Regions from separate parts of the Agromyces solani genome, predicted to be linked through region 2. Evidence: predicted binding sites of a transcription regulator. Region 2 holds the regulator's gene; each other region holds the start of a gene.
What was found. The regulator HrcA, encoded in region 2, represses chaperone genes, less so after heat shock. The targets are predictions, from matches to a motif close to TTNGCACTCGNNNNNNNCGAGTGCNAA.
Positions count from the first base shown of each region.

Region 1: a site for HrcA is predicted at 2,050-2,076, ahead of groL (chaperonin GroEL). Genes of this name have one in related genera too.
Region 3: a site for HrcA is predicted at 2,744-2,770, ahead of AC3RJ7_RS01800 (Hsp20/alpha crystallin family protein). Genes of this name have one in related genera too.
Region 4: a site for HrcA is predicted at 2,829-2,855, ahead of groES (co-chaperone GroES). Genes of this name have one in related genera too.

Region 1 covers NZ_JBYRER010000001.1:834,994-842,595, reverse strand. The annotation lists gene AC3RJ7_RS03880 (hypothetical protein) at 1-241, opposite strand, end outside; gene groL (chaperonin GroEL) at 387-2,006, opposite strand; gene AC3RJ7_RS03870 (DUF3048 domain-containing protein) at 2,168-3,220, opposite strand; gene AC3RJ7_RS03865 (cold-shock protein) at 3,371-3,574, opposite strand; gene AC3RJ7_RS03860 (LytR C-terminal domain-containing protein) at 3,782-4,324, opposite strand; gene AC3RJ7_RS03855 (DUF3263 domain-containing protein) at 4,352-4,648, opposite strand; gene msrB (peptide-methionine (R)-S-oxide reductase MsrB) at 4,840-5,244, shown strand; gene AC3RJ7_RS03845 (nitroreductase family protein) at 5,241-5,789, shown strand; gene AC3RJ7_RS03840 (DMT family transporter) at 5,773-6,801, opposite strand; tRNA gene AC3RJ7_RS03835 (tRNA-Thr) at 6,803-6,875, opposite strand; gene AC3RJ7_RS03830 (DsbA family protein) at 6,974-7,602, opposite strand, start outside.
Region 2 covers NZ_JBYRER010000004.1:127,660-135,261, forward strand. The annotation lists gene lepA (translation elongation factor 4) at 1-260, shown strand, start outside; gene AC3RJ7_RS17255 (DUF1990 domain-containing protein) at 294-944, shown strand; gene hemW (radical SAM family heme chaperone HemW) at 947-2,179, shown strand; gene AC3RJ7_RS17265 (DUF4870 domain-containing protein) at 2,189-2,569, opposite strand; gene AC3RJ7_RS17270 (DUF4870 domain-containing protein) at 2,680-3,084, opposite strand; gene hrcA (heat-inducible transcriptional repressor HrcA) at 3,267-4,289, shown strand; gene dnaJ (molecular chaperone DnaJ) at 4,338-5,438, shown strand; gene AC3RJ7_RS17285 (16S rRNA (uracil(1498)-N(3))-methyltransferase) at 5,451-6,185, shown strand; gene AC3RJ7_RS17290 (HIT domain-containing protein) at 6,210-6,572, shown strand; gene AC3RJ7_RS17295 (PhoH family protein) at 6,655-7,602, shown strand, end outside.
Region 3 covers NZ_JBYRER010000001.1:376,557-384,158, forward strand. The annotation lists gene AC3RJ7_RS01780 (hypothetical protein) at 1-538, opposite strand, end outside; gene AC3RJ7_RS01785 (dihydrofolate reductase family protein) at 722-1,294, shown strand; gene AC3RJ7_RS01790 (SDR family oxidoreductase) at 1,344-2,204, opposite strand; gene AC3RJ7_RS01795 (winged helix-turn-helix transcriptional regulator) at 2,305-2,679, shown strand; gene AC3RJ7_RS01800 (Hsp20/alpha crystallin family protein) at 2,841-3,269, shown strand; gene AC3RJ7_RS01805 (hypothetical protein) at 3,357-3,770, shown strand; gene AC3RJ7_RS01810 (hypothetical protein) at 3,884-5,812, opposite strand; gene AC3RJ7_RS01815 (fibronectin type III domain-containing protein) at 5,842-6,819, opposite strand; gene AC3RJ7_RS01820 (dicarboxylate/amino acid:cation symporter) at 6,843-7,602, opposite strand, start outside.
Region 4 covers NZ_JBYRER010000001.1:676,927-684,528, forward strand. The annotation lists gene AC3RJ7_RS03195 (DUF4190 domain-containing protein) at 1-42, shown strand, start outside; gene AC3RJ7_RS03200 (DUF4190 domain-containing protein) at 77-829, shown strand; gene AC3RJ7_RS03205 (DUF4190 domain-containing protein) at 838-1,506, shown strand; gene AC3RJ7_RS03210 (class I SAM-dependent methyltransferase) at 1,543-2,742, opposite strand; gene groES (co-chaperone GroES) at 2,947-3,243, shown strand; gene rarD (EamA family transporter RarD) at 3,392-4,330, shown strand; gene AC3RJ7_RS03225 (ABC transporter substrate-binding protein) at 4,621-5,919, shown strand; gene AC3RJ7_RS03230 (ABC transporter ATP-binding protein) at 6,255-7,028, opposite strand; gene AC3RJ7_RS03235 (ABC transporter ATP-binding protein) at 7,015-7,602, opposite strand, start outside.

The sequences.
Region 1 (7,602 bases), on a different contig from region 2:
CGACGCCGTCGCCGAGGAACCCGGCGATCGTCTCGAGCGGCAGCACCTCGTCGCAGTCGATCCCGAGTCGCGGCATCGGCGCGTCGATCGGTGCCGGGGCGGGCGATGCCGACCCGGTTGCGGACGGCTCGACGGTCTCGGCGGGCTCCGCGGACTCCGCGACCGTGCAGCCGGTGAGCAGGACGACGATCGCAGTGGCCACGACGACGCCGGGTCGCCGCCGCAGGGCGGTGCTGTGCATGGCCTCACCCTACTGAGGACGACACGCCGAGCCGGCCCTCGTCCGATCACGATTCAGCCACGAGCCGGTCGAGCTGCCCCGGCGGGCACGCACGACGAAGGGCGCCTCCCGGAGGAGGCGCCCTTCGCGCTGATGCTCGGACTGCTTAGAAGTCCATGCCACCCGTCGGGTCGCCGACCGGAGCCGGGTTCTTCTCGGGCTTGTCGGCGACGACGGCCTCGGTGGTGAGGAAGAGGCCGGCGATCGAGGCCGCGTTGAGCAGCGCCGAACGGGTCACCTTCACCGGGTCGTTGATGCCCGCCTCGAGCATGTCGACGTACTCGCCGGTCGCGGCGTTGAGGCCCTGGCCGGTCGGGAGGTTGCGCACCTTGTCGACGACGACGCCCGGCTCGAGACCTGCGTTGAGCGCGATCTGCTTGAGCGGCGCGTCGATCGCGACGCGGACGATGTTCGCACCGGTCGCCTCGTCGCCCGAGAGCTCGAGCTTCTCGAAGGCGGTCTTGCCGGCCTGGATGAGGGCGACGCCACCACCGGCGACGATGCCCTCCTCGACGGCGGCCTTCGCGTTGCGGACGGCGTCCTCGATGCGGTGCTTGCGCTCCTTGAGCTCGACCTCGGTGGCCGCGCCCGCCTTGATGACGGCGACGCCGCCGGCGAGCTTGGCGAGGCGCTCCTGGAGCTTCTCGCGGTCGTAGTCACTGTCGGTGTTGTCGATCTCCTTGCGGATCTGCGCGACGCGACCGGCGATGGCCTCCTCGTCACCGGCACCCTCGACGATGGTCGTCTCGTCCTTGGTGATGATGACCTTGCGGGCCTGGCCGAGCAGGTCGAGGGTGACGTTCTCGAGCTTGAGGCCGACCTCCTCCGAGATGACCTGGCCGCCGGTGAGGATGGCGATGTCCTGGAGCTGCGCCTTGCGGCGGTCGCCGAAGCCCGGGGCCTTGACGGCGACCGACTTGAAGATGCCGCGGATCTTGTTCACGATCAGGGTCGCGAGGGCCTCGCCGTCGACGTCCTCGGCGATGATGAGCAGCTGCTTGCCGGTCTGGATCACCTTGTCGACGATGGGCAGCAGGTCCTTGATGTTCGAGACCTTGCTGTTGACGATCAGGATGTACGGGTCCTCGAAGACCGCCTCCTGGCGCTCGGGGTCGGTGACGAAGTACGCCGACAGGTAGCCCTTGTCGAAGCGCATGCCCTCGGTCAGCTCGAGCTCGGTGCCGAAGGTGTTCGACTCCTCGACGGTGACGACGCCCTCCTTGCCGACCTTGTCGATCGCCTCGGCGATGAGCGCACCGATCTGCTCGTCGGCGGCCGAGATCGAAGCCGTGGCGGCGATCTCCTCCTTGGTCTCGACCTCCTTCGCGCTCGAGAGCAGCTCGGCCTCGACGGCCTGGACGGCCTTCTCGATGCCGCGCTTCAGCGAGATGGGGTCGGCGCCGGCGGCGACGTTGCGGAGGCCCTCGCGGACGAGCGCCTGGGCGAGGACGACCGAGGTCGTGGTGCCGTCACCAGCGACGTCGTCGGTCTTCTTGGCGACCTCCTTGACGAGCTCGGCGCCGATCTTCTCGTACGGGTCGTCGAGCTCGATCTCCTTGGCGATCGACACGCCGTCGTTCGTGATCGTGGGGGCGCCCCACTTCTTCTCGAGCACGACGTTGCGACCGCGCGGGCCGAGGGTCACCTTGACCGCGTCGGCGAGCGTGTTGAGGCCACGCTCGAGGCCGCGGCGGGCCTCTTCGTCGAAAGCAATGATCTTTGCCATGTGTGTCTCTCGTCCCTTCTCGGACGTTTCAAAGATTCGTGGTTTAGCACTCAAAACGAGTGAGTGCTAAGAAGATTCTGGCACTCTCGTGCTGGGAGTGCAAGCGAGCACGGGGCCGCGCAGCACGCTCCGGGCGAACACGTCCGCCGCGCGCCGGCGACTCACTGCGAGAAGCCGACCGAACCCGACTCCGGCACCAGTTCGATCCACGTGTTGCCCGGCGCGAGCCGCATGGGCGATCCGTCGGCGGCGGTGAGCACGATGGGGGCGGCGCTCGAGTCCTTCTTCCAGGTGCCGTGCGCCGTACGGCCCGCCACCGACACCCACGCCTCCCCCGAGCCGACCATGACGGTCTTCGGAACCTCGCCATAGCGCCAGTCGATGCCGACGCGCATCGTGACGACGTTCGTCGCGCGCACGCGCTCGCCGCCCTCCTGCGTGTCGGGCGTCCCCTCCTGCGAGCGCAGCCACATGGCGGCCCCCTCATCCCAGTCCCACGAGGGGTTGCGCGCCTCCGAGAACACGAGCGCGATCTTCGACGTCGGCGCCGCCTCGAGGGCGGGGTCGGCGAGCGGGTCGGCGGTGCCGTAGGCGAACTGCACGTCGGGCGGCGACAGCTTCGCGTTGCGGGCCACGGCCTCCTTCGAGCGGAGGATGACGTCGTGCGGTCCCGGCCGTTCGTCCGCCCGGAAGAAGAGCCCGGTCTCGTCGTAGTCGAACACGATGTTCTCGAGCGGCGTCGCCATCATCATCGCGACGAACTGGTCCTGTCCGCCGGAGTACGCGATGATCCCGCCGAGCGGCGTCGCGATGTCGGGGTCCATCGGGCGGATCGACCGTACCGGCCCGACGGTGTCGGGCACGTCGGAATGCCAGACGGCGAAGTAGCGGGTGAGGCCGCCCTCGACGAGCTCCTCGAAGACGAGGTCGGTGCGATTGAGCGCGATCTGCGGGCGCGCCTCCTCGTGGTCGTCGATCTTCACCGCGAGCGAGGGACGCGGGGGCGCCGCCGGATCGGTCGGCGTGCCGCGAAGCGGCGAGAACGCGATCGGGACGGCCTCCGAGCTCCCGGCGGGGCGCTGCTCGGCGGTCGGCGCGGGCGTCTCGGTCGGTTCAGGCCGAGGCCCCTGGCAGGCCGTGGTCAGCAGCGCCGCGGCCGCGAGCACGACGGCGACGACCGTGCGTCGAGCGCCAGGGCGAACCCCCTTCACCATGCCGTCATCGTAGCCACGGCGCCGTCGCCAGGCCCACGATCGGACGCGGACACGCCGGAGCCGGCGCCTGCGTAACGCCGCGAGTTCCGGCCCCGGACGCACCGAACGCGCCGCCGATCCGGCGACGCGTTCGGAACGCTCGGATGTCGCTCAGGCGGGACGCACCGCCTCGGCCTGCGGCCCCTTCGCCCCGGCGCCGACCTCGAAGACGACCTGCTGGCCCTCTTCGAGCACCTTGTAGCCGGCCATGTCGATGGCCGAGTAGTGCACGAAGACGTCCTGGCCGCCGTCGTCGACGGTGATGAAGCCGTATCCCTTTTCAGCGTTGAACCACTTGACGGTTCCGTTCGCCATGCGTTGCTCCCATAACTGCAGTGTGTCGATCAGCACGTGCCTGTCGCCTGTACCGGGCCGACTCGGCACGCTGTCGCGCGACGCCAGGCTCCTGGCATCCGCACGGGCTCGAGCGACCAATTCCAGATACTCACAGACGCGACATCCCGTGCACAAGAGGGGTGCCGCAACGAATGGTCGCAGAATGGCAACGATTCGACCGAACGGTCAGCCGGCCGACGCCTCCGCGTAGTCCGAGCCGAGTACGACCACGAGCGGGGTCCCCGTCTCGGCGAACGTCTCCGAGAGTCGCACGTCGGCGCCGGGCAGGAGCCCGGCGACCCCGCGGGCCGCTCCCTCGAGGTCGGCCGTCGCGTAGTACACCACGGTGGTGGTGAGGTCGTTCTCGCTGGCGTTCGCGGCGGCGCCGACCGTGACGCCGCCGGCCGTGAGGGCCTCGCTCGCCTTGGCGGCGAGTCCCGCCGTCGTCGTCCCGTTGAGCACGGTCACCGGGATCGGGGCGATCGTCGGCTCGGCCGTCGCCACCGGCGATGCCGAGGGCGTCGCCTCGGGTCCTCCCGACATGTTCAACCGGTCGTTGAAGACCATGACGGCGACGATGCCGATGCCGGCCAGCACGACGGTCGCGAGCACGGCCCAGCCGAACCGGATCCACTTCGCACCCCGGCGGGCGGGAGCGCGGTGCGCGCCGACGCGGTCGATGCCGTGCGGGATCGAGTCGAAGCGGTCGCGGGGGAACTTCTGCGCCATGGGGTCCAGATCGGGTCGGGGCCGCGCTCAGTCGAGCGGTCGGCCGAGGGAGAGCGAACGTTGCGATCGCGCCGCCCGGCGCGCCGACCGCAGCCGTTGCAGTCGCTTGACGAGCATCGGGTCGTGGCGGAGGGCCGCCGGCGAATCGATGAGTTCGCCGAGGATCCGATAGTAACGGGCGGCGGAGATCCCGAACTCCTCGCGGATCGCCTCGGCCTTGCGGGCCGGCTGCTGCCATGCGCGCGCCTCGAAGGCGAGCACGCGCACCTGGCGATCGTCGAGCGGGTCGTCGTCGGGGCGGTGCGGCACGCGCTCGGCGCTCATCCGATCCTCCCGTCGCGCGAGCCGGGGCGGCCCGCCTGCAGCACATCCTAGGCAACGCGCGCCGGGAGGCCGCCGCACGGCGACGTGTGTCCTCGTGGAACACCCGGCCGTCGTGGGGCGTTGCATCGGATGTCGTCGCACCCTCCGGGAACTGCGACGATGGAACCATCACGCGAACGAGAGGAGCGCCCATGTCACACCCCGTGCAGAAGAGCGATGAGGAGTGGCGCGCGGAACTCGACCCCGCGCGATACTCGGTGCTCCGCGAGGCGGCGACCGAGCGGCCGTGGTCGGGCGAACTGCTCGACGAGGAGCGCGCGGGCGTCTACACCTGCGGCGCCTGCGGCGCGGAGCTCTTCAAGAGCGGCACGAAGTTCGACTCGGGCTGCGGCTGGCCGAGCTTCTACGAGTCGGTGCGCCCCGAGGCGGTCGAGCTCATCGAGGACCGCTCGCTGGGCATGGTGCGGACGGAGGTCCGCTGCGCGGCCTGCGGCTCGCACCTCGGTCACGTCTTCCCCGACGGGTTCGGCACGCCCACGGGCGACCGCTACTGCATGAACTCGCTCGCGCTCGGCTTCACCCCCGAGCCGCGGTGACGACGGGTTCGGCTCGCCGGGCGGCGCTCCAGCGCCGCTCGGCCCCCAAGGTGACGGATGCCTCGCCCGACGACGCGGAACTGCTCGCGCTGCTCGAGGCGGCGGAGCGGGTGGCCGACCATGCCGGGCTCCGGCCCTGGCGAACGATCGCGCTCCGCGGTGCCGCGCGCGAACGGCTCGGCGCCGCGCTCGCCGCGGCGTCCGGACTGGAGGGGCCTGCGGCGGACAAGCTCGCGGCCAAGCCGCTTCGGGCGCCGCTCCTGATCGCGCTCGTCGTTCGACGGACCTTGCACCCGAAGGCGGCCGAGTGGGAGCAGGACGCGGCGGCGGCCGGGGTCGGGCACCTGCTGAGCCTGCTGCTGGACGAGGCCGGATGGGGCGTCATGTGGCGCACCGGCCCCCATACGAGGCATCCGGCCGTCGCGGAGATGCACGGGCTCGCCCCGAACGAGCAGCTGCTCGGGTGGCTCTACGTCGGCGGCCGCGACGGTGAGCGGGCGCCCCGCCGACCGTCGGAACCGCCTCGGTTCAGTTCGCTCGACTGACCTCGCCGGGCCGCGCGACACCCTCGGAGCGGTGCCGGTGACGCGACCATCGGATCGAGGCGACCGCGACGGCGGCGAGCGCGAGCAGCGTGCCGCCGATCGTCGCGGCGTCGACGGCGCGGCCGGTCGGCAGGAGGAGGTCGAGCGCCAGTGCGCCGGCGAGCTGCCCGGCGACGCCGCAGAGGGCGAGCAGGAGCACGCCGACCACGCGGACGACGAGTGCCTGGCCCGCGATGAACACGCACCCGATCGCGCCGCCCGCGTAGAGCCAGGGTTCGCTCGGCATGCGCTCGGGCCAGCCGGCCGCGGTGCCGTGCGCGACCGCCACGACGACGAGGGCGACCGTGCCGACCGCGAAGTTGACGAACGCCGCGGTGAGGGCGCTCGACGCCTCGGCCTTGACGCGGCCGTTGACCGCCTGCTGCCAGGCGACCGCGAGGCCTGCTGCGAATGGCAGCAGCATGAGGGCGAGCGGCACGTCGTGGGCGAGCTGCGCCGAGACGGCCCAGCCGATCGCGGCCAGTGCGAGCAGCGCACCGAGCACCCGCGTCGGCGACAGCGGCCGGCGCCCGCCCGGGCCGAGCCCCGCGAGGTCGAACACGATGCCGCCGATGGTCTGCCCCGCCACGATCGCGACCGTGAACATCGCAACGCCGAGGATGCCGGCCGACAGCCCCTGCGTCGTGACGAACCAGGCCCCGCTCAACCCGCCGAGCACCATCCACCAGGCGAGCCGGCGCGTACGGAGCGCGTCCGTCACCCGAGCGAGCCCGAGCCGCCCCGGACGCCACACGCAGAGGGCCACGACGAGGATCACGAGTCCCGAACCGAACGAGATCGCGGCCGCCGCGAACGGATCGCCGAGGTCGGCCGCGAGCGCTCCGTTGACCCGCGACTGCAACGCGGTGCAGGCACCGAACACGATCGCCAGCACGACGGCGATCCAGCGCGGCATGCGCGTGCGCTCGGCGTGCTGGTGCGGCTGGTGCACGTCGGCGGAATGCTCGGTCAAGAGCCGACTGCGGGACTTGAACCCGCAACCCCCGTATTACAAGTACGGTGCGCTACCAATTGCGCCAAGCCGGCATGGCCCGTCGACGCCGGGCCTCGACAATCCTACTCGGCGCGCGGAGACGACGGAGGCCCGGCGCGCATGCGCCGGGCCTCCGCGGGATCGGGACCGATCAGCCCGCGGGCGTCGGGGTGGGCGTCGGGGTCGAGTTCGACTCCGAGAAGGCCTGACCGGTCGCCTGGAGCACGAACGACTGGAACTCGGCGGGGTCGGTCAGCGAGCCCACGTACTGCTGGCCGTTGACGAGCACGGTCGGCGTGCCCTTGATCGACTCGAGCTCGGAGTTCGGCACCGGCTGGGTGAGGGCCCGCTCGGTGGCCTTCTGCACCCACGGGTGGAACTGCTTGTCGTCGATGCAGCTGTTGACGGTCGAGGGCGACGCGACGCCGGCCTGCTTCGCGTACTCCTTCAGCTCGTCGTTCGTGAGCCCGGCCGTGCCCTCTTCGGGCTGGTTCTCGAACAGCAGCGCGTTGAAGTCGAGGAACGCCTCGGGCGAGGAGTCGGCGACGCACGCGGCGGCGTTCGCCGCCCGCAGCGAGTACTGGGTGCCGGCGGAGCGGTTCGTGAGGATGGCGAGCGGGTGCGTCTCGAGCGTCGCGGCGCCCTGCTCGACCATCGTGCGGATGGCCTCGCCGTTCGTCGTCTCGAACTGGCCGCAGAAGGGGCACAGGTAGTCGACGTAGACGACGATGTTCGCGACGGTGCCGCTGTCGTCCTGTTCGGTGGGCGTCGGCGTCGCCC
Region 2 (7,602 bases):
TTCCCCGGCAGCAGTTCGAGGTGCCGATCCAGGCCGCGATCGGCGCCCGCATCATCGCGCGCGAGTCGATCCGCGCGATGCGCAAGGACGTCCTGGCGAAGTGCTACGGCGGTGACATCAGCCGCAAGCGCAAGCTCCTCGAGAAGCAGAAGGAGGGCAAGAAGCGCATGAAGATGGTGGGCCGCGTCGAGGTGCCGCAGGAGGCCTTCATCGCCGCGCTGTCGGGTGACACCGAGACCAAGAAGGACGCCAAGAAGTAGCGCCCGCCCCCGGGGCGCGAAGGACGACACAGGATGACTCGCAGAAGCACGTTCACCGACCAGTCGGTCACCTACGGCGCCATCGGCGCGACCCTCGACCCCGACTTCCTCCGCTACCCGCCGACGGGTCTCCGCCCGGCCGAGGACTCGGTGCGGCTCGGCTCCGGCAAGGAGCGGTTCGACCGGTCGGCGGAGGCGCTCATGACCTGGGGCATCCAGCGCGGCGCCGGGTTCACGATCGCCGACGTCTCGGCGGGCACGGGCGCCCAGTACCCCGGCATCGTCTTCGACGCGACCGGCGCCCCCCTCACCGACCAGCCCGCACCGCGGACGGAGGACCGGTTCGGCGCCGACGGCACCCCCTACATCGCCGCGGGCATGACGGCGACCCTCGAGCGCAAGCGCCGGTTCGGCACGGCGAAGACGCCCGTGCTCGTCGTCTACGTGATCGACGAGCCGAACCGCATCGGCTTCGCCTACGGAACGACCGCGCACGGGGCCGAGACCGGTGAGGAGTCGTTCATCCTCGAGCACCGGGACGACGACACGGTGTGGCTCACGATCCGGTCCATCCTCGCGACCGCGGGCGGCGCCCGCGCCGTGCTCTCGCCGTTCACGCGTCGTCGTCGTCGGGAGCTCACCCGACGCGAACTGCGGGCGCTCCACCCCGCCGGCGGCGCGTAGGCGTGGGCTCGGCGCTGCCGCTCGGCGATCCAGCCCCGGCCGACGGCCTGCTGCCGGCCCAGGCGGCGGCCGGTGCCGCCGACCGGGCGTTCGGCGTCTACGTGCATGTGCCGTTCTGCCGCGTGCGCTGCGGCTACTGCGACTTCAACACCTACACGTCCGACGAGCTGCGCGGCGCCCGGCAGGCGGACTACGCGGCCCAGGCGATCGACGAGATCAGGATGTCGCGGCGCGTGCTGGAGGCATCCGGGGTCCCTCCGCGTCGAGCCGAGACCGTCTTCTTCGGGGGCGGAACGCCCACCCTCCTGCCCGCGGGCGACCTCGTCGCGATGCTCGGCGCGGTGCGCCACGAGTACGGCCTCGCGCCCGGGGCCGAGGTCACCACCGAGGCCAATCCCGACTCGGTCGGCCGCCGGGAGCTCGACGAACTCGCCGCCGGCGGGTTCACGCGCGTGTCGTTCGGCATGCAGTCGGCGGTGCCGCACGTGCTCGCCGCGCTCGATCGCACGCACGACCCCGAGCGCGTGCCGCAGGTCGTGGCCTGGGCGCGCGAGGCGGGGCTCGATGTCAGCCTCGACCTCATCTACGGCACGCCCGGGGAGTCGCTCGACGACTGGCGGCGGAGCCTCGAGCACGCGATCGCCCAGCGGCCCGACCATCTCAGCGCGTACGCGCTCATCGTGGAGGACGGCACGAAGCTCGCCCGGCAGATCCGCCGGGGCGAGCTCGAGACCCCCTCCGACGACCTCGAGGCCGACATGTACGAACTGGCCGACGAGTCGCTCGTCGCGGCCGGGTACGAGTGGTACGAGGTGAGCAACTGGGCGCGCGGCGCCGAGCACCGTTCGCGGCACAACCTCGGCTACTGGCGCAGCGACGACTGGTGGGGCGTCGGCCCCGGCGCGCACAGCCACGTCGGCGGCGTGCGCTGGTGGAACGCGAAGCACCCGTCGGCGTACGCCGAGCGGCTGGCCTCGGGCGTCTCGCCCGCCGTCGGGCGCGAGGTGCTCGACGGGCGCACCCGCGAGACCGAACGCGTGCTGCTCGCGACGCGCATCCGTGAGGGACTCGCGATCGCGTCCCTGCACACGGGCGGCCGTCACGCCGTGGCGGGGCTCATCGCCGACGGCCTCGTCGACGCGAGAGCCGCCCTCTCCGGTGCGCTGACGCTCACGCGGAAGGGGCGGCTCCTGGCCGACGCGGTGGTGCGCCGGCTGCTCGACGGGGTCGAGTAGCGGTCGGTCCTAGCTGACGAACTTGATCGCGATGGGGTAGACGTACGGCTCGCCCTTGTTCGCCGCGATCGCGGCGATGATGCCGAACACGATCGAGCAGATCCACGCCGCGGCGAGGATGAGGAAGCCGATGAAGATGAACGCGGTGACCCAGCCGACGACGTAGGCGATCAGCAGCGTGATCTGGAAGTTCAGCGCGGTCGCCGCGTGGCCGCGGACGAACGGCCCCTTGTCCTTCAGCACGAGGTAGCCGATCAGCGACGGCAGGACGCCGAAGATGATGCCGCCGATCTGGATCAGCGTCGCCCAGAGCTTCTCGTCGGACGGGCTCAGCGGCTGGTTCTGCTGATAGGGGTTCGGGGGCGGGGGAGGCGGGGTGCCCTCAGACATGGTCTCTCCTTGGTCGGGCCGCCGGACGGCGGGTCGCTGTCATGCTGGCACAGACGAGCGCGCCGGGGAAGTGTTCCCGCGGCGCGCTCGGCGATGCCTTCGGATTCCCGCTACTTGATGAGGCGGATCGCGAAGGGGTAGCGGTAGTGCGTGCCGTCCTTCGCCTTCAGGTACGCGAGGATCGAGAACACCACGACGGCGATCCAGAGCGCGGTCGGCAGCAGCCACGCGACGTAGCCCCACACGCCGAAGGTCACGAGGACGAGGACGGTGTTCACGATCACGATCGCGACGTACGCGATGACGGCCGTGATCTGGAAGTTCAGGCCCTCCTTCGCCTCGACGTTCGTGAAGGGGCCGCGGTCCTTGAACACGAGCCAGATGATGAGGGCGGGCAGGGGGCCGAGGATGCCGCCGAGCTGGGCGAGCGAACCCCACAGCACATCCTGGTCGTGGGGGAGGGCGCCGGCGGGCTGGGGCGCTGGTGCAGGGGGCGGCGGGGCGGAGTCGCTCATGGGCGTGCCTTTCGGGCGTCGGGACTGGGTGGTCGCGGGCCGCGGAGGTCGGGGGCGGCGCGCGGAACATCCATACGGTAGCGCCCGCCACCGGGTGCGGCAACGGCCGAGTCCCGGGATGTCGCGATATGATTGGCAGTCCGGTCGATCGAGTGCTAAACCGTGCAGAGGAAGCGAGGACCATGGTCTCCGAACGCAGTCTCGCGGTGCTCCGTGCGATCGTGCAGGACTACGTGGCCTCGCGCGAGCCGGTCGGGTCGAAGACCATCGTCGAGCGGCACGCCTTCGGCGTGTCGGCGGCGACGATCCGCAACGACATGGCACTCCTCGAAGAAGAGGAACTGATCGCGGCGCCGCACACGTCGTCGGGTCGCATCCCGACCGACAAGGGCTATCGCGTCTTCGTCGACCAGCTGACCGACGTGCGACCGCTGACTCCGGCGCAGCGCCAGGCCATCGAGACCTTCCTCGGCGAATCGAGCGACCTCGACGAGCTGCTCGCCCGCACCGTGCGCCTCATCTCGCAGCTGACCAAGCAGCTCGCGGTCGTGCAGTACCCGAGCTTCGCCAGCGCTCGGGTGCGTCACGTCGAGCTCGTCGGCCTCGCGCCGACGCGCGTGCTCTGCATCCTCATCGCCGACTCCGGCCAGGTCGAGCAGCGGCTCGCCGAGCTCGCCGAGCCGGTCGACGACGAGACGCTCGCGTCGCTCAGGCACCGGTTGAACGAGCTCGTCGCGGGCACCACCATGGCGGACGCCTCGGAGCTGCTGTCCGGTGAGATCGACGTGATCGATCGGCGACATGCCGCGGTGCTGCACACGCTCGCGGCGACGCTCGCCGACCAGGCCCGGCAGCAGCGCAACGACCGGCTGGTCGTCGCCGGCGCCGCGAACCTCGTGCGCACCGAGCAGGATTTCGCGGGGTCGATCCTCGGCGTCATCGAGGCGATCGAGGAGCAGGTCGTGCTCTTGAGGCTCTTCGGCGAGATGGCGACCGACGAGCACGCGGTCGCCGTGCGCATCGGCCGTGAGAACGCGTCGTTCGGGCTCGGCGAGACCTCGATCGTGTCGAGCGCCTTCGAGATCCCCGGCCGCGACATCTCGCGCCTCGGCGTCGTCGGGCCGACCCGCATGGACTACTCGAACAGCATGGCCGCGGTCCGCGCGGTCGCCAGATACCTCTCCCGCACGCTCGGCGAGAACTGACCAGCCGCCGTCGATCTTCGACGGCGCAACCGAAAGGACATGCCCTCCGTGGCCGACCACTACGAGGTCCTCGGCGTCTCCCGCGACGCCACCCCCGACGAGATCAAGAAGGCCTACCGCCGCCTCGCGCGAGAGCTCCACCCCGACGTGAACCCCGGGGCCGAGGCATCCGAGCGCTTCAAAGAGGTGACCCACGCCTACGACGTGCTGAGCGACCCGAAGCAGCGGCAGCAGTACGACCTCGGCGGCGGCCAGGGCGGCTTCGGCGGCCAGAACTTCGGCGGCTTCGGCGACATCTTCGAGACGTTCTTCGGGGCGACCCAGCAGAGCCGGGGGCCGCGGTCGCGGCGCGAACGCGGGCAGGACGCCCTGATCCGCGTCGAGGTCGGCCTCGACGAGGTGATCTTCGGCACGCACCGCGACATCGAGGTCGACACGGCCGTGCGCTGCGAGACCTGCCAGGGGTCGTGCTGCCAGCCGGGCACGTCGCCCGTGACGTGCGACATCTGCCACGGCTCGGGCCAGATCCAGCGCCAGGTCCGGTCGCTCCTCGGCAACGTGATGACGTCGAGCCCGTGCGGCACCTGCCGCGGGTACGGCACGATCATCGCCACCCCCTGCGTGACGTGCCAGGGACAGGGGCGGGTGCGCGCGCGCCGTACGGTGCCCGTCGACATCCCCGCCGGCGTCGACACGGGCGTGCGACTGCAGATGCCGGGCTCGGGCGAGGCCGGCCCCGCCGGCGGCCCGAACGGCGACCTCTACCTCGAGATCAAGGTGAAGAACCACGAGGTGTTCAGCCGGAACGGCGACGACCTGCTCGCGACGCTCGAGGTCGCGATGACGGACGCGATCCTCGGCACGAACGCGACCATCCCGGGGCTCGACGGCGATGTCGAGCTCGAGGTGAAGGCGGGCACGCAGAGCGGCGAGATCCTGACGGTGAAGGACCGAGGGGTCACGAAGCTGCGCGGCAACGGCCGCGGCGACCTCAAGATCGGCGTGCAGGTGCTGACCCCGACGAAGCTCTCGTCGAAGGAGCGCGACCTGATCGCCCAGTTCGCGAAGTCCAGGCGTTCGCCCGCGCCCGAACTGAGCCACTTCCAGCAGGGGCTGTTCGCGCGACTGCGCGACCGGTTCCTCGGCTGACCGGGGCCGTCCATGAGCAGCCTCTACCTCGATGAATCGCTCGATCTCCGCACCCTGGCGCCCGGCGCCGAGGTGCGGCTGTCGGGCGATGAGGCACGGCACGCGGTCACCGTCGCGCGGGTCCGCACCGGGGAGCGCATCGCGATCGGAGACGGCCGCGGCGTGATCGTGCGCGGGTCGGTCGTCTCGATCGAGTCCCGTGAGCTCGTGCTCGTCGCCGAGGAGGTCGTCGTCGAGGAGCGCCCGACCCCCGCGATCACGCTCGTCCAGGCCCTCGCGAAGGGCGACCGCGACGAGATGGCCGTGCAGGCGGCGACCGAGCTCGGGGTCGACGGCGTCGTGCCGTGGGCCGCGACCCGGTCGGTGTCGCGCTGGGAGGGACCGAAGGCCGAGAAGGGGCGGCGCCGGTGGGCGACCATCGTGCGCGAAGCCGTCAAGCAGTCGATCCGCGCCTGGCAGCCCGAGGTGGCCGAGGTCACGACGACCGCCGGCCTGGCCGAACGCCTGGCCGGATGTCGCGTGCTCGTGCTCGAACCGACCGCACGGGTCGCGCTCACCGAACTCGAACCCGACGGCCGCGACGTGGCCCTCGTCGTCGGCCCCGAGGGCGGCATCGCCCCCGCCGAGCTCGAACGGCTCGTCGAGGCCGGCGCAGAGCCCGTGCGCCTCGGCGCCTCGGTGCTGCGCACGTCGACGGCGGGTCCCGCGGCGATCGCGGTGCTCAGCGTCGCGCTCGGGCGGTGGTGACCCATCCGTCGCTACGATGGTGGAATGACCGATTCGCGCGCTGGAACGTCCGTCTTCGAACGCATCGTCGCGCGTGAGATCCCCGCGCGCATCGTCGCAGAGACCGCGCGCGTCATCGCGTTCCACGACATCGCCCCGCAGGCGCCCGTCCACGTCGTCGTGACGACGAAGTCCGGCGACTACCGCGACGTCGTCGAGCTGGCCGCCGCCGACCCCGACCTCCTCGCCGAGCTCGTGGGCGTCGCGCGCGACGTCGCCGGCGACCTCGCCGACGGCGAGTTCCGCCTCGTGTTCAACACCGGCGCCTCGGCCGGCCAGACCGTGTTCCACGTGCACGCGCACGTCCTCGCGGGCGGGCTCGAGGAGGGCACGCTTGCGGGAGCCTGAGCCGATCGAGCCCGCAGTGCCGACGACCGAGGGGTCGGCGACCGGCGTCGACGAGGAGCGCCTGAGCATCGACGGCGTGCAGATGGTGCGCCTGCTCGGCCCGCAGGATCGCCTGCTCACCTCGATCCAGCGCGAGTACCCGGGGGTCGAGGTGCACGTGCGCGGCAACGAGATCGCGATTCGCGGCGCATCCGACGAGCGTCGTCGCGTGCGACGCCTCATCGAGGAACTGCTCGAGCTCGTGCGCCGCGACCAGGACCCGACCCCGACCGAAGTGAGGAGCTCAGCGCGCATGCTCGACGCCGACCCCGACGCGAAGCCGTCCGAACTGCTCGGGCAGGTCATCGTCTCCAGCCGGGGCAAGACGATCCGCCCGAAGACCGAGGGCCAGCGCGCCTACGTCGACGCGATCGACGAGAACACGATCGTGTTCGGCATCGGACCCGCGGGCACTGGCAAGACCTATCTCGCCATGGCGAAGGCCGTGCAGGCGCTGCAGCGCAAGGAGGTGAGCCGCATCATCCTCACCAGGCCCGCCGTCGAGGCGGGGGAGCGGCTCGGATTCCTCCCGGGCACCCTCACCGACAAGATCGACCCGTACCTGCGCCCGCTGTACGACGCGCTCAACGAGATGATGGACCCCGAGCTCGTGCCGAAGCTCCTCGCCTCCGGCACGGTCGAGGTCGCCCCGCTCGCGTACATGCGCGGACGGACGCTGAACGACTCGTTCGTCGTGCTCGACGAGGCGCAGAACACGACGCCCGAGCAGATGAAGATGTTCCTCACCCGTCTCGGCTTCGGCTCGAAGATGGTCGTCACGGGCGACATCACCCAGGTCGACCTGCCCGGCGGCGCCTCTGGGCTGCGGCTCGTGACGCGCATCCTCGACCGCATCGACGACATCCACTTCGTGCGGCTCACGAGCGACGACGTCGTGCGGCACACGCTCGTCGGGCGCATCGTCGACGCCTACACCGAGTACGACCAGCGGCAGCAGGCGCAGCGATTCGAACGCGCCGAGGCGCGCGAG
Region 3 (7,602 bases), on a different contig from region 2:
CGTTGAGCGTGAAGAGCAGTTCGACCGCGTCGCCCGGCTGCAGCTCGAGGGTCGGCAGGCCCTCCTGCGCGTACGCCCACTCGCCGCCCGCGGTGCGCTGCCAGAGCGACCAGTACGCGAACGCGGCCGGCATCGACTCGCAGGTCTCGTGGTACTCGGTGCCGTCGGCGGCCGTGATGAGCGTGTCCTCGGCGGGCTCGCCGTTGACGCGGCAGACGACCTGGTCGCCCCACTCGACCGTCCCCTCGGTCGTGACGCCGGCCTCGTCGAGCGCGTCGGCCGCGAGGATCGGCCCGTCGGTGTCGACGCACGCCGCCGCATCGATCGGCTCGCTCACCTCGAGGTCGCCCGAGTCGACGATGACGGCGACGCCGGTGCACTCCTCGAGCACGGTCGCGGCGTCGGCGGTGGCTTCGGCCGTCGCGGCCGCGGTGGGCTCGGCGGTCCGGCCGTCGGAGCCCGACGGCGTGGCCGAGCAGGCGGCGAGGGCGAGCACGAGCAGGGGCAGGGCCGCGAGCACGGGCCGAAGTCGAGTCATCCTTCGAGCGTAGGCCGCGCGCACCCGCTGTGACGCCGCATGACCCGAGCCATCCGTCTCGTTCACGCGGCGACGCGCGGCCGGCGAGGAAATCCGGCCGCACTGTCGATATCGGTGCGGCCCGTTCGACGTCCAGAATGAAGGCGGATGCTCCGCCGCCACCGCAATCGGAAGGACAAGCCCATGCGCCCCATCATCGTGACCGCGTTCATCAGCCTCGACGGCGTCGTCGACTCGCCCGGCGGCGGCAGCCACCCGCGGGCGGGCTGGACGTTCAAGGACGTGCCGTTCGTCGAGGAGGCCTACGAGATCAAGGGCCGTGAGCAGCTCGAGGCCCGGGCGCTGCTGCTCGGCCGCGTGAGCTACCAGGAGTTCGCACCCGTGTGGCCCTCGATGGAGGAGGAGTTCGCCGAGTACAACGCGATGCCGAAGTACGTCGTGTCGACGACGCTCGACGAGTCCGACCTCGTGCCCGAGTGGCACGACACCAACCTGCTGCGTTCGATCGACGACGTCGCCCGGCTCAAGGAGGGCGAGGGCGGTCCGATCATCGTGCACGGCAGCGCGAGGCTCGCGCAGGGGCTCGCCGCCGCCGGGCTCGTCGACCGGTACCACCTCCTCGTGTTCCCGCTGCTGCTCGGCAGCGGCAAGCGCCTGTTCGCCGACGACGAGGACGCGTTCGCGAAGCTCGAGCTCACCGAGCACGAGGCCTACTCGAACGGCATCGTCAAGGTCGTCTACGACGTGGTGCGCTGACCTCTGCCGGTCGAGGAGCGCCCGACCCGGTCGGGCGCTCCTCGGGGCGTCAGGCGGCCAGTGCCGCGCGCAGCCCGTCGGCGAGCGAGGTCGTCGGGCGGCCGATGAGGCCCGCGAGCGTGTCGTTCGGCACGTCGAGCACGCCGCGGCGGATTCCGTCGTCGATGCCGGCGACGAACCCGGCGGTGCCGGCGTCGAGTCCGGCCGACTCGAGCGCGGCGACGTGCTGCTCGGTCGTGAGCGATTCGTACCGCACCTCGCGGCCGAGCACCTCGGACGCCGCGGCGGCGAGCTCGTCGTAGCTCCACGACGTGGACCCGGCGAGTTCGAGCACCCGGCCGACGTGGTCGTCGTCGATGAGCAGCACGGCGAGGCCCTCGGCGAGGTCGGCCCGGGTCGCGCTCGCGACGCGTCCGTCCGCGACGGACGCGGCGATGACGCCCGAGTCGGCCGCGCGCGAGACATCCGCTGCGTAGTTCTCGGTGTACCAGTTGTCGCGGGCGATGACCGCGGGAATGCCCGATGCGGCGATCGCCGCCTCGGTGGCGCGGTGCTCGGGCGCGAGCACGAAGTCGGCGGTCGCGGCCTGCGGGGCGCTCGTGTAGACGAGCTTCGCGACGCCGGCGGCCTTCGCGGCGTCGATGACGTTCTGGTGCTGCGCGGCGCGCTCGCCGAACTCCGTGCCCGAGACGAGCAGGACGGTGTCGACGCCGTCGAGCGCCGCGGCGATCGAGGCGGGCTCGGCGTAGTCGAGGCGCGCGGTGCGCACGCCGCGGTCGGCGAGGCCGGCGAGCTTCGCGGTGTCGCGAGCGGTCGCGACGATGTCGGCGGGGGCGACGCCGCGCGCGAGCAGCGCGTCGACGACGAGGCGGCCGAGCTGGCCCGAGGCGGCGGTGACGAGGATGGTCATGGGATTCGGTTCCTTCCGGTGAGGCGTCATCGAACTGCAACCGGATGCCTCGCGCCTGCCTTCCCTCGAATCGGTACCCACTTTTCAGTAAGGTACCCACATGGCGGTAAGTCTTGCTGAAATCCGGGAGAGCTCAGGAGAAGTTTTCACCGAGGGCTGCCCGACGCGCGTCGTGCTCGACCACATCATGAGCAAGTGGGGCGTGCTCGTGCTGCTCGCCCTCACCGATGGCACCCATCGCTGGGGCGAACTGCGCCGTGAGGTCGAGGGCATCAGCGAGAAGATGCTCGCCTCCACGCTGCGCACGCTCGAATCCGACGGACTCGTGGCGCGCACCTCCTATCCCGAGGTGCCGCCGCGCGTCGAGTACTCGCTGACGCCGCTCGGCTCCGAACTGATGGAGCGCATGCTGCCGCTCGTCGAGTGGGTCGCCCGCGAGGCGAACGGCATCGTCGGGGTGCCCGCCGCGGGGTGACGTCGGGGGCCGTGAGGCGTCGGGATGCTGCGGGGCGAGTTGGTTCGCTCAGCGCGAATCACACTTAGCACTCGCCCATGCAGAGTGCTAATCTAGATCTCGCGATGAGCGAGCATCGCTCATCTTCATCGGTCAATGGTGAACCGGAAGGAGACGAGACCATGGCCATGTTCTGGGATCCGTTCCGCGAGATCGACCGACTCGCGGAGTCCATGCTCGACGCGAGCCAGGGACCGCGGGTCATGCCGATCGATCTGTACCGCGATGGCGACCACTACGTCCTCGCGGCGGATCTGCCCGGGATCGACCCCGGCTCGGTGGACGTCGATGTCGACGGGCAGCTGCTGACGCTCCGCGCCGAACGAACCCTGCGTTCGGACGAAGCGGCGAAATGGCTCGTCCGCGAGCGACCGAGCGGGTCGTTCCTGCGCCGGATCACGCTCGGTGACGGCCTCGACACGGCCGGCATCAGCGCGCACTACGACAACGGCGTGCTGAGCGTGATCATCCCGGTCAGCGAACAGGCGAAGCCCCGCAAGATCGCGATCACCTCGGCCGGCAGCGCCGAGAAGCAGGTCACGGCGAAGTAGCGGCAGCGGCGGCGAGGGCTCGTCCCTCGCCGCCGCCGCGCTCTTCGATCAGTCGTCGAGCCGAGTGCTGTCGGCGAGAGGAAGGCCATGGCACAGACAGACACGGCGTGGCGCCGCTACGACTACGCCGTCTTTCCGATATTCCACGAGCGATTCGAAGAACGCTGGGGCGAGGGCACCGCTCCCTTCCTCGATCCCAGCGTGTACGACGAGAATCAGCCGCGCCCTCGCGCCCAGTGGGTCAACGTGGACACCGGAGCCGCTGTCGCGGTGGTGCCCGTCTGGGAGGAAGATCCATCGGCGCGTTCGTTCGCCGTGTTCTACCTCCCACCGCACGGCGGCATCTGGGTGCTCCGGCCGCAGGGCCTCGCCGGGTACATGGAGGCGCTGCCGTCGGGCCCACCACCCGACGATCGCGCCGTCGCTCTGCGCAACGACTCCTTCAGGAAGGCGGTCGAACACGCCGAGGAGTTCATCTACGGGCCGCGCGGCCGTGCATGAGCGCCGGCGCCGGACACGGTGCGGCGGCGCGCAGCGGTGCGGTGCCCGCGCGGTGCCGTGGGCGCACACGAGGGGCGGGGCCGATCCGGCCCCGCCCCTCGTGGGGAGTCGGGCTACTTCGCCTGGTGGGCGCGCACCCGGGTCGCGACGAACACCGCGGCACCCGCGGCGAGCAGGGCGAATGCCGTCCACCCGAGCACGTCGACGAAGCCGGCACCGGTCGAGGCGAGGCCGGCCGCCTGCGAGCCGTCGGCTCCGCTCGACCCGGAGGCGTCCGACCCCGCGTCGCCGGAGCCGGAGCCCGAGCCCGAGTCCGAGCCGCCCGAGTCTCCGCCCGGGGCCGCCACCGTCACCGGCGTCGAGGCGACCGTCACGCCGTCGATGAGCACGACGACCTCGTGCGCGCCGGGCGGCGTCGCGGACGGGATCGTCGCGTCGAGGGTGAAGGCGCCCGAGGCATCCGTGTCGACCGTGCCGAGCACCACCGGGTCGGAGTGCAGCTCGACCGAGAAGCCCTCCGTGCCGCCGGCGAGGTCGCTCGCCGAGACCGTGATGCGGCCGCCCGGGCGCAGGTCACCGCTCACCTCGACCGTGCCCTCGACGGTGGTCGGGTCGGTGGGCTCGGGGTCGACGGGCGGGTTCGAGGGGCCGGTCGTGTCGTCGCCGAGGCCCTCGAAGAACACGGCGAGCTCGGCGATCGCCTCGTCGGCGAAGGCGTACGCCGCAGCCTGCTTCTCGGGGTTCGGGTTCGTCGCGTAGCTGCCGGGGCGGTCGTTCACGTACCACCACTCGGTCATGTACTCCTTGTAGGTGCCGTCGCCGTTGTCGTGGATCCACTGGCGTGCGACCGGTGCGGCCCGGCCGTCGACCGTGTTGGCGCGGTCGTACTCGAGCAGGAACGGCACCTGCAGCTTCTTCGCGGTGGCGAGCGGCTGCGCGGTGTCGCCGCCGGGGTGGTAGTCCACCTGCTGGTAGGCGAGCTTCGGGTCGGAGCTCGGCTGGTACTGCGTCTTCAGGCCGGGCAGGTACTCGTTCACGAGATCGCCGTAGAAGTTCGCGAACGGCGACTTCGTGTCGCGGATGTGCAGGTGGTTGCCCGAGGCGCCGTCGAGGCGCAGGTCGAAGAAGTACACCTGCTCGACGTCGTTCGCGACGGCCTGCCGGTTGACCTCCTTCAGCACGGCGCGGGTGTTGTGGCACCACGTTCCGCCGAAGAACAGCACGACGTCGCCGTCGCTGTCGAGGAGGTTCACGAGCTCGGGGTAGGTCACGTTCCGCACGCGCCAGTCGGCGTCGGACTCGTCGATGATCGTGCCGGGGCCGTAGGCGTCGCCTGCCGGCACCTGCGCGACGTGCTTCGCGTCGACGACCTCGTCGTAGAAGGCGAACTGGCTGAGCGCGTCGAGCTGCGCGCCGTCGCCGATCACGGCCGCGACCTCGGCCTGGTAGGCGGCGCGGGCACCGGCATCGGCGAGCGAGCCCGCCGCGACCGGGGCGGTGAGCGCGCTCACGATGCGGTCCTCGGCGTCGCCCTCGGTGTGCGACTTGTCGTAGACGAAGAAGTACGGGTCGTCGCTGCCGTCGAACGGCGTCTGCACGTCCTTGCCGAGGTACGAGGTGACCAGTCGCGTCCACAGCGCGGCCACGTCGGCGTCGGCCGAGGTGCGGATGTCGACGCCGCCGCCCGTGAGGTCGGGGTTGAAGGTGTACACCGTCTCGACCCCGGCGGCCTGTGCCGCGGCGTCGATCGCGCCCACCGTCTCGACGGTGCGCGCGTCGTCGGGGCCGCCGATCAGGAAGGCGAACCGCCCCTCCTGGTTCAGGAGCCACTCGAACCGCTCGAAGGTCACGGTCTCGATGACGCCGTCGGTCAGGCCGTAGGTGTCGGCGAGGTAGTCGACGGTGTCGATCGAGGCGCCGGGCGGTGCGGCTGCGGCGGGCGCGGCGAGCAGCGTGTCGGCGCCGATGAGGCTCGCGCCGGTCAGCGCGAGGGTCGCGGCGATCGCGGCTGGGCGCGCTCGTCGACGGGTGGGCGTGTTCACGTGGGTTCCTTTCATCGGGGTGGGATGTCTCAGGCTTCGGTGGTCGGCGCGCCGTCGACGTCGGCGGGGGAGCCGGAGTCGGCGGCCGCAGCGGCCGCGGCGGCTTTCCGGTTGCGGACGAGGCGCTGACCGAGGAGCGCCAGCCCGCCGACCGCGACGAGCGCGACGAGGATGCCGGCGCCCGCGAGCCATTCGGGTGCACCGTTCGCGGCGCTCGCCGTGGTCTCGACGTTCTCGGCGGCGGGCTTCGTCGTCGGGGTCGAGCCCGACAGCGTGACCGGGGCCGAAGCGGGCGAAGCGGCCCCGTCGCCGACCTTGTTCACCGCGACGACCGTGGCGCTGTACGTGCCGGGCGCGAGCTTCGAGAAGGTGTAGCTCGTCGCGGTGCCGGCGATCGGGATCGCGGTCCCCTCGTTCAGCGAGATCTTGTAGCCCGTGACCGCCGAGCCGCCGTCGGCCGGCGCGACCCAGCGCACCGTGAGCGACGTTCCCGTCGCACTGAGCTTCGGTGCGGCGGGGGCGAGCGGGGCCTTGGCGGCGACGCCGGCCGGCCGGCCGGCGCTCGTCGAGGTCGTGCCCGCCTCGGCCGTGCCGGCCGTGGTGCCGGCGGAGGTCGACGAGCTGGATGCGGAGCCGCCGCCGGTCGACGTGCTGCTCGATCCGCTCGAGGGAGCCGCGGGCGCTGGGGCGGGGGCGGGTGCCGGCGCCGGCTTCGGCGTCTGGGCGGGCGCGGGTGACGGCGCGGGCGCGGGCTCGCTGCCGCCTCCCGAGATCGCGGGCGGCGGGTCCTCCTGCGTGCTGTCGTACGGATAGCCGCCGATGTCCTGGCAGGCCGTCAGGTCGAAGTTGATCGAGCACAGGTCGCAGACGTCGCCGGCGGCGCTCGCCGGAGTCGCCCAGACGAGGAGGAAGGTCGGCACGGCGACGGCGAGCGCGAGGGCGGCGGCGAGTGGGCGGCGGCGCGCGGCGCGGGCTCGGGTGCGGCGGGTGCGGATTGCCAGTGGCATGGCGGTGTCCTTCGTTCTGGTCGTCAGCCGCGGCCGACGAGTTCCGGCAGGGCGGTCGTGGTGGTGGAGGCGGCAGGCGCATCCACGTCGTGGTCGGCGTCGGCGTCGGCAGCGGCATCCACGTCGTGATCGCCGTCGTCGGCGACCGTGACCCGCCCGGAGAAGACGTCGTCGTCGAGGGCGCCGGCGCGGCGCGCGACGATGACGGAGGCGGTCGTGGCGGCGGTGACGTTCGCCATCGTGCTGGCGGTGCCGGCGACCGCGCTGATCGGGATGAGCAGCACGAGCACCTCGACGGGCAGTCCCACGGCGGTCAGAACGGCGGTCGCGGTGATGATGGCGGTGCCCGGCACCCCCGCCGTGCCGAGCGAGACGAGCAGGCCGAGCACGACGAGCACGACGTAGTCGAGCGCCGTGTAGTCGATGCCGAGCGCGTTGACACTGAAGACGGCGACGAGGGTCGGCCAGATGCCGGCGCAGCCGGGCATGCCGATCGTGGTGCCGATCGGGGCGGTGAACCCGGCGACCTCGGGCGAGACGCCGAGCTTGCGGGTGAGCGTCGAGATGGTGAGCGGCAGGGTGCCGATGCTCGACTGCGTCGTGAACGCCGTGTACTGCGGCGGGGTGATCAGGCGGAAGTAGCGGAACGGGTTGAGACCCGCGAAGAGCTTCACGAGCACGCCGTTGACGAGGTAGGCGTCGATGAAGCACGCGACGAGCGCGATGACGAGCACCCCGGCGAGGGCTGCCGCCGTCTCGAGGCGCGCGACCGCGGTCGAGGTC
Region 4 (7,602 bases), on a different contig from region 2:
CTGGCCGGCGTCGCCGCCTCGCAGGGCTACAGCAGCTACTGAGCCGTTCCCGCCCGCTCACCGAATGGGGGAAGAAATGACCGACCCGAAGAATCCCGACGAGACGCCCGAGACCCCCGAGGTCCCCGGCGCACCGGTCGAGCCCGAGGTGCCGAACGTGCCCGAGCCCGACGCGCCCGCTCCGGCGGAGCCCGGTATTCCCGGCGAGCCCGAGCCGGTCGTGCCGGTCGACGCCGCCGCATCGGGGCCCGAGGTGCCGAGCGCACCCGAGCCGCCGTCGGCGCCCGAGCCCCCGTCGGCGCCCGAGCCGCCCGAGGCGCCCGAGCCGCCGGCACCGCCCGCGTACGGCGCACCCGCGCCGGCGGCTCCGCCGGCGTACGGCGCGGCGACGCCTCCGCCGCCGCCCGCTCCGAACGCGTACGGCGCACCGGGTGCGCAGCCGCAGCCCGGCTACGGCGCCCCCGGCGGGCCCGGTGGCCCGACGTACGGCGCACCCGCGTACGCAGCGCCCGCCTACGGCGCAGCCCCGGCGAAGAAGACGCCGGTGTTCAGCCTCATCTCGCTGATCGCCGGCATCGTCGGACTCGTCGGCTTCGCCGTCGTGTTCCTGCCGTTCGTCGGCGGCGTGCTGCAGCTGTTCATCCCGGCCGCGGCCGTGGTGCTCGGCTTCATCGGCAAGGGCAAGGAGCCCGAGGCCAAGGGCATGTGGCTCACGGGCATCATCCTCGGTTTCGCCGGCATCGCGATCGCACTGCTGTCGTTCGTGATGTGGGGAGTCGTCTTCTCGGCGGTCGACTACAACGACCCGTCGTTCGACTACGACTACTGAGCGACGAGATGACCGAACGCGAGGGGGCTTCGCCGAACGGCGAGGCCCCCGACCGCTTCCCGGCGCCGGTCGAACCGGCGGCTGAAGCGCCGGTAGAACCGGCGGCTGGGCCGGCGGCTGCGGCCGGGCCCGGGGTTGGGGGCGAACCGGCGATCGACGTCGAGCCTCCGGGCGCCGACCGGGCGGCTGCGGCCGAGTCCGCGCCCGCCGAGCCCGCGCCGGCGGATCGGCCGACGCCCGCCGACCCGCTGGCCCCCTACCGTCCGGCGGAGCCCACATTCCGCGCCGACCCCGTCGTCCGCGAGGGCGATGTCAGGGAGTTCGACGTCCCGGTGGACACCGATCAGCTGCGACGCATCTCGACGGGTCAGCTGCTCATCGTGCATCGGGCCGGCTACGAGGCCGCCGAGGCGATCGAGGAGGAGGAGGAGCAGCGCCGGGCGTACAGCTGGGTCGCCGCCGTCACCGGGGTGATCGGCGCGGTCGCCTCGCTCTTCGTCGGCTGGATGCTGCCGCTGTCGATCGCCGCCATCGTCTTCGGCGTGCTCGGCCTGCGTCGCGAGGAGCACGGGCGGGCGCTCGCCTTCACGGGCATCGGCACGGGGCTCGCCGGCCTCGTGTTCTCGGCGGTCTGGATCGGCTACTACGCGATCGTGTTCGGCGCCCTTCCGGCCTGAGCGTCTCGAGACGCGTGCCCCTGCGCCGGGCGCTCCTCAACCGGCCGGTTCGAGGCGCTCGACGAGCAGCGCCACGTGGCGGCCCTGCTCCCGCGTGAGCACGATCGTCGCCCGTTCGGCGCCGCGCAGCTTGAGCCTGGTCCGCAGCGCGGCCGGGTCGACGTCGACCCCGCGCTTCTTGATCTCGATCGTGCCGACGCCGCGCGCCTGCAGGGCCTGGCGCAGGCCCCGCTCATCGGCGGGAAGCCGTTCGATCACCCGGAATCCGCGGGCGAACGGCGAGTCGAACGCCGTGTCGCCCGTGAGATAGGCGATGCCCGGGCTCAGCATCCACGCGCCGTTGGCGCGAGCGAGGTCGCCGATCAGCCGTGCCCGGATGACCGCGCCGTCGGGCTCGTAGAGGTAGTCGCCGAGCGGTCCGTCGGGGGCGTCCTCGCTGTCGTTCGCCGCGGTGAGCTCGTGCGCGGCGTCGCCGCGGATGACGAGCGCGGCGCGACCGATCGCCGGTCGGGCGAGCGCACCCGACCAGACGGCCAGCTCGACGACGTCGCCGTCGACCGAGACCCACTGCGCCTCGGCACCCGCCGGGATCACGTCCCGGTCGGTGCCGGGGCCGAGCTTCACGCCGACGGGCATCCGCTCGGCGAGCCCGAACGCGAAGTCGAGGCTCGGCGAATAGGCCGAGGCATCCGCGATGCGCGTCGTCGTGCCGCCCGACGTCGTGCGGCGCGCCGGATCGAGCCAGGCGCCGTCGATTCCGCCGAGCGCGACGTCCTCGGCGCGCGAGTGCACGACGCGCGCGTGCGGGAACGGCGTGAGGTTGTAGGCCGCGATCGCGGCGGTGACCTCGTCGGCGTCGGCGGCGGTGACCTCGAGGTCGATCGCCGCCATCGCGAGCGCGTCGCCGCCGATGCCGCAGCCGAGGTCGGCGACGTGCCGGACCCCAGCGCGCGAGAACCGGCCGGCGTGCAGGGCTGCGACCTGCAGCCGGGTCGCCTGCTCGAGGCCGGCCTCGGTGAAGAGCATGCGAGCGGCGAACGGGCCGAACTTCGACGCGGCCTTCGCACGCAGTTTCGACTGGCTCAGCACGGTCGCGACGAGGCCGGCCTCGTGGCCCTGGCGGCGCAGTTCGGCGACCGTCTTCACGATGTCGGCCTTGGAGTCCCATTCGGGCAGCGCATCGAGCAGCCGGAGTCCCTCGGGGGAGAGCAGTTCGACGAGGTCGGAGCGTTCCACCCGGCAACGCTAGCACCGCGGGCCCGGCCGACGACGTGCGCGCCGGCCGCTCGGGTTCGCCGCGCGTTCGCCTCGCGTGAACGGCGTTGGCACTCACGTTGCACGAGTGCCAGAACGCGCCTAGACTCGCTTTAGCACTCTCGTTCCGAGGCTGCTAACAAGTCTTTCGTCAAAGACGGCATTCGTCTAGAAAAGGGGTCAACCGTGTCGGTTTCCATCAAGCCGCTCGAGGATCGCATCGTCATCAAGCAGGTCGAGGCCGAGCAGACCACGGCGTCGGGTCTCGTCATCCCCGACACCGCGAAGGAGAAGCCGCAGGAGGGCGAGGTCGTCGCCGTCGGCCCCGGTCGCATCGACGACAACGGCAACCGCGTTCCGCTCGACGTCGCGGTCGGCGACAAGGTCATCTACTCGAAGTACGGTGGCACCGAGGTCAAGTTCGGCGGCGAGGACTTCCTCGTCCTCTCGGCCCGCGACGTGCTCGCGGTCGTCGTTCGCTGAGCGACCCGAGACCTTCTCGAACGGCCCGGATGCTTCGGCATCCGGGCCGTTCGCCGTATCGGCGGCGATGCGGCCGTCCCACGCGGGCACGGGGCATCCGGCCTCGAATCGATTCGGCCGCGTCGCCCGTCGGGCGTAGGCTGTATCGGTGAATTCCCGCTCAGCCCACGCCGAACACGGCGCGATCAGCCGACCGGGTCTCGGCTACGCGGTCTCCGCGTACCTGCTCTGGGGCATCCTGCCCATCTACTTCATCGCGCTCGAGCCGACGGGGTCGGTCGAGATCGTGGCCTGGCGGATCCTGCTCTCGCTCGTCTTCTGCGCGCTGCTCATCACCGTCACCCGCGGCTGGGCGAAGTTCATCGGGCTCCTGCGCAACCGGCGCGTGCTCTTCACGATGGCCGCGGCCGGCGCGCTGATCTTCGTCAACTGGGAGACGTACGTCTACGCGGCCGTCAACGGGCAGGTCGTCGAGGCATCCCTCGGCTACTTCATCAACCCGATCGTGACGATCCTGCTCGGCGTGCTCGTGCTGCGCGAGCGGCTCAACCCCACCCAGTGGGTCGCCGTCGGCATCTCGATGGTCGCGGTGGTCGTGCTCGCCCTCGGCTACGGGCGGTTCCCGTGGATCGCACTGCTGCTCGCCTTCTCGTTCGGGTTCTACGGGCTCATCAAGAAGCGGGTCGGCCCGAGGGTCGACGCCGTGTCGGGCCTCACGCTCGAGACGCTCTGGCTCGCACCCGTCGCCGCCGCGCAGCTGTGGTGGATCGCGGCGGCCGAGGGGCTCACGATGGGCGCGTACGGCGCCTGGCACGCGGTGCTGCTCTCGCTCGCCGGCGTCGTCACGGCCGTGCCGCTGCTGCTCTTCGCCGCGGCGTCGCGACGGCTGCCGCTCATCTACATGGGCTTCATCCAGTACTTCGCGCCGTTCATCCAGTTCATCGTCGGCGTCGCCGTGCTGGGCGAACCGATGCCGCCCGAACGATGGATCGGGTTCGCGCTCGTCTGGGTCGCGCTCGCGGTCCTCACGGTCGACCTCGTGCGGCGCGGTCGCGCCGCGAGGCGGATCGTCGCCGAGCCCGTCTGAGTCGGTCGGGGGCCGGCGTCCCGGGCCGGAGCGGGCTCTGATCGGAGCCTCGTCGGACGGCGCGGCGGGCAGGCGCCGCGGTGGCGGAATCCGCAGCGGATGACGGCGTATGACGCGGATTCCGTGCGTGAAACCCCGTCGAGGTGTCGACCCGGTAACGATCCGGCCGGTGTTACCGGGTTGTGACCGGGGTGACTTGTTTCCGTCGGAGCCCCGCAATACTGTCAATCCAAACGGCGTCGTCCCGACGCTGGATTGTGTAACGAATTCCTTCAGTCCCAAGGAGCAACATGAGCGTCTTCGCGAAGGCTTCGGCCAAGCGTTCCGCGCGCGCTGCCTGGACGGGTCTCGCCATCGTCGGCGTCAGCACCCTCCTGCTCACCGCGTGCACCTCAGGCGGAACCCCGTCGTCCACCGAGAGCGAGGCGCCCGCCGACGCCGGCGACGCGCTGGAGATCGAGGCCGGCGAGCGCGACCTGACCCTGAAGGTCGGCCAGCTCGCGCCCCAGAGCGGCACCCTCGCCGTGCTCGGCCCGCCCCAGATCGCGGCAGCACAGCTCGCGGTCAACGACATCAACGCCGCCGACCTCGGCATCCAGCTCGAGCTGACCCTCCGCGACGAGGGCGACAGCACGGTGGACGTCGCCACCGGCTCGGTCACCGACCTGCTCTCGCAGGGCGTCTCGGCCATCTCGGGCGCTGCGGCCTCGGCGACGACCCGCAACATCTACGAGCAGGTCACGAGCGCCGGCGTCGTGCTCATGTCGCCGTCGAACACGGGTCTCGACCTGTCGACGATCGACGACAACGGGCTCTACTGGCGCACCGCCCCCTCCGACCTGCTGCAGGGCGAGGTGCTCGGCAACCTGGCCGCCGAAGACGGCAACTCGACGCTCGGCATCATCTACCAGAACGACGCCTACGGCACGGGCTTCGCCGAGGCGACGAAGAACGCGTTCGAGGCAGCCGGTGGCGAGGTCGTGGCCGAGTCGTCGTTCAACACGGGCGACACGAACTTCTCGACCCAGATCGGCGACGTCACGGCGCAGAACCCCGACGCGATCGTGATCATCTCGTTCAACGAGGCGAAGGTCATCATCCCCGACCTGGTCGGCGGCGGCTTCCCCGGTGACAAGATCTACCTCACCGACGGCAACCGTCTCGACTACAGCGCCGACTTCGCGCCCGGTCTCATCGCCGGCTCGAAGGCGACCACGCCCGGTCTCGACCTCGCCTCGCTCGGCGACTTCACCGAGCGCCTGCTCGAGGTCGACCCGACCCTGACCGACTTCACCTACGCGGCGGAGTCGTACGACAACATCGTGCTGTTCGCCCTCGCGGCCTACGCGGCCAACGACACGAGCGGCCAGTCGATCGCCGACTACCTCACGCAGGTCTCCGGTGCCACCGGCGACGGCGAGAAGGTCACCGACTTCGAGTCGGCCGCGGCGCTGCTCACCGAGGGTCAGCAGATCGACTACGACGGTCTGTCGGGCCCGATCACCTTCGACGAGAACGGCGACCCGACGGGCGCCACGATCGGCATCTACGAGTACAACGACGAGAACGTCTCGGAGCGCGTCAACTAAGCGCCCGGCACGACTCACGGGGCGGCCCCGGCGCGAGAGCGCCGGGGCCGTTTCGCGTGCGCCGCGGTGCGCTCCGCACCGTCCGCCGCGCAGCGCCCGCCCATCGAATGGGCAATGGTCGCCCTCCGGGAGTGGGTTTGCGGGCGACGAGTGCCCACTCGACGGCTGGAGGGTCGGCACTGGTCGACAGACGGGCGGGCGCGCCGCCGCGCGCCGCCCGGAACGACGAACGGGCGGATGCCTCCCCACGCCACTCCGCACATCGCTTCGCGATGTGCGGAGCCTCGGGCGCGTGGGCCCAAGCATCCGCCCGTACGTCGTGGTTCAGGACCGGCTCAGTCGTCGTCCTGGCCGAGCGTGCCGAGGTAGAGCCCGATGACCTTGGGGTCGTGGAGCAGCTCGCGGCCCGTGCCGGTGTAGGCGTCGCGCCCCTGGTCGAGCACGTAGCCGCGGTCGCAGATCTGCAGGCAGCGGCGCGCGTTCTGCTCGACCATGATCGTGGTCACGCCGGCCTTGTTGATCTCCTTCACGCGGAGGAACGCCTCGTCCTGGCGCACCGGCGAGAGGCCGGCGCTCGGCTCGTCGAGCAGCAGCACGTGCGGGCCCATCATGAGCGCGCGCGACATCGCGACCATCTGCCGCTCACCGCCCGAGAGCGAACCCGCCCGCTGGCTCAGGCGCTTGCCGAGCTCGGGGAAGATCGCCGTGACGAACTCGAGCCGCTCGGTGATCCCCTTCGGGCGGAGGTAGATGCCCATCTCGAGGTTCTCGCGGATGGTGAGCGACGGGAACACGTTGTTCGTCTGCGGCACGAAGCCGACGCCCTTGGCGACGAGCTTGTTCGCCTTGAGGTTCGTGATCTCCTCGCCGTTCAGGAAGATGCCGCCGCCGCGCACCTTCACGAGCCCGAAGATCGACTTGAGCAGCGTCGACTTGCCGGCGCCGTTCGGGCCGATGATGCCGATGAGCTCGCCGGGGGCGGCCGTCAGGGAGCACCCGTTGAGGATGTTCACCCCCGGCAGGTAGCCGGCGGTGACGTCGCGCACCTCGACGACCAGGTCGCCGGCAGGCGGCTGCTCCACGGTGGGGGCGGGGCTACTGTTCGTCATCGATGAGCTCCTTCAGCGCTTCGACGTGACCGGTGTCGGCCGCGCCGAGATCCTGGTCGTGGTGCTGGCCGAGATACGCATCGATCACGGCCTGGTCCTGCATGACCGTGTGCGGGTCGCCCTCGGCGACGACCCTGCCCTCGGCCATCACGACCACCCAGTCGGCGATGTGGCGCACCATGTGCATGTCGTGCTCGACGAAGAGCACCGTCATGCCCTGGGTCTTCAGGTCGAGGATGTGGTCGAGCAGCGACTGCGTGAGCGCCGGGTTCACGCCGGCCATCGGCTCGTCGAGCATGACGAGCTTCGGGTCGCTCATGAGCGCCCGCGCCATCTCGAGGAGCTTCCGCTGGCCGCCCGACAGGCTCGCGGCGTAGTCGTCCTTCTTCGCGTCGAGCTTGAACCGCGTGAGGAGTTCGAGCGCCTTCTGCTCGATCTCGTCGTCCTGCTTGCGCCAGAGGAACGGCAGCAGGGCGCGGAAGACGTTCTCGCCGCGCTGGCCGGTGGCACCGAGCTTCATGTTGTCCATGACGGTGAGGAGCCCGAGCGCCTTGGTCAGCTGGAACGTGCGGAT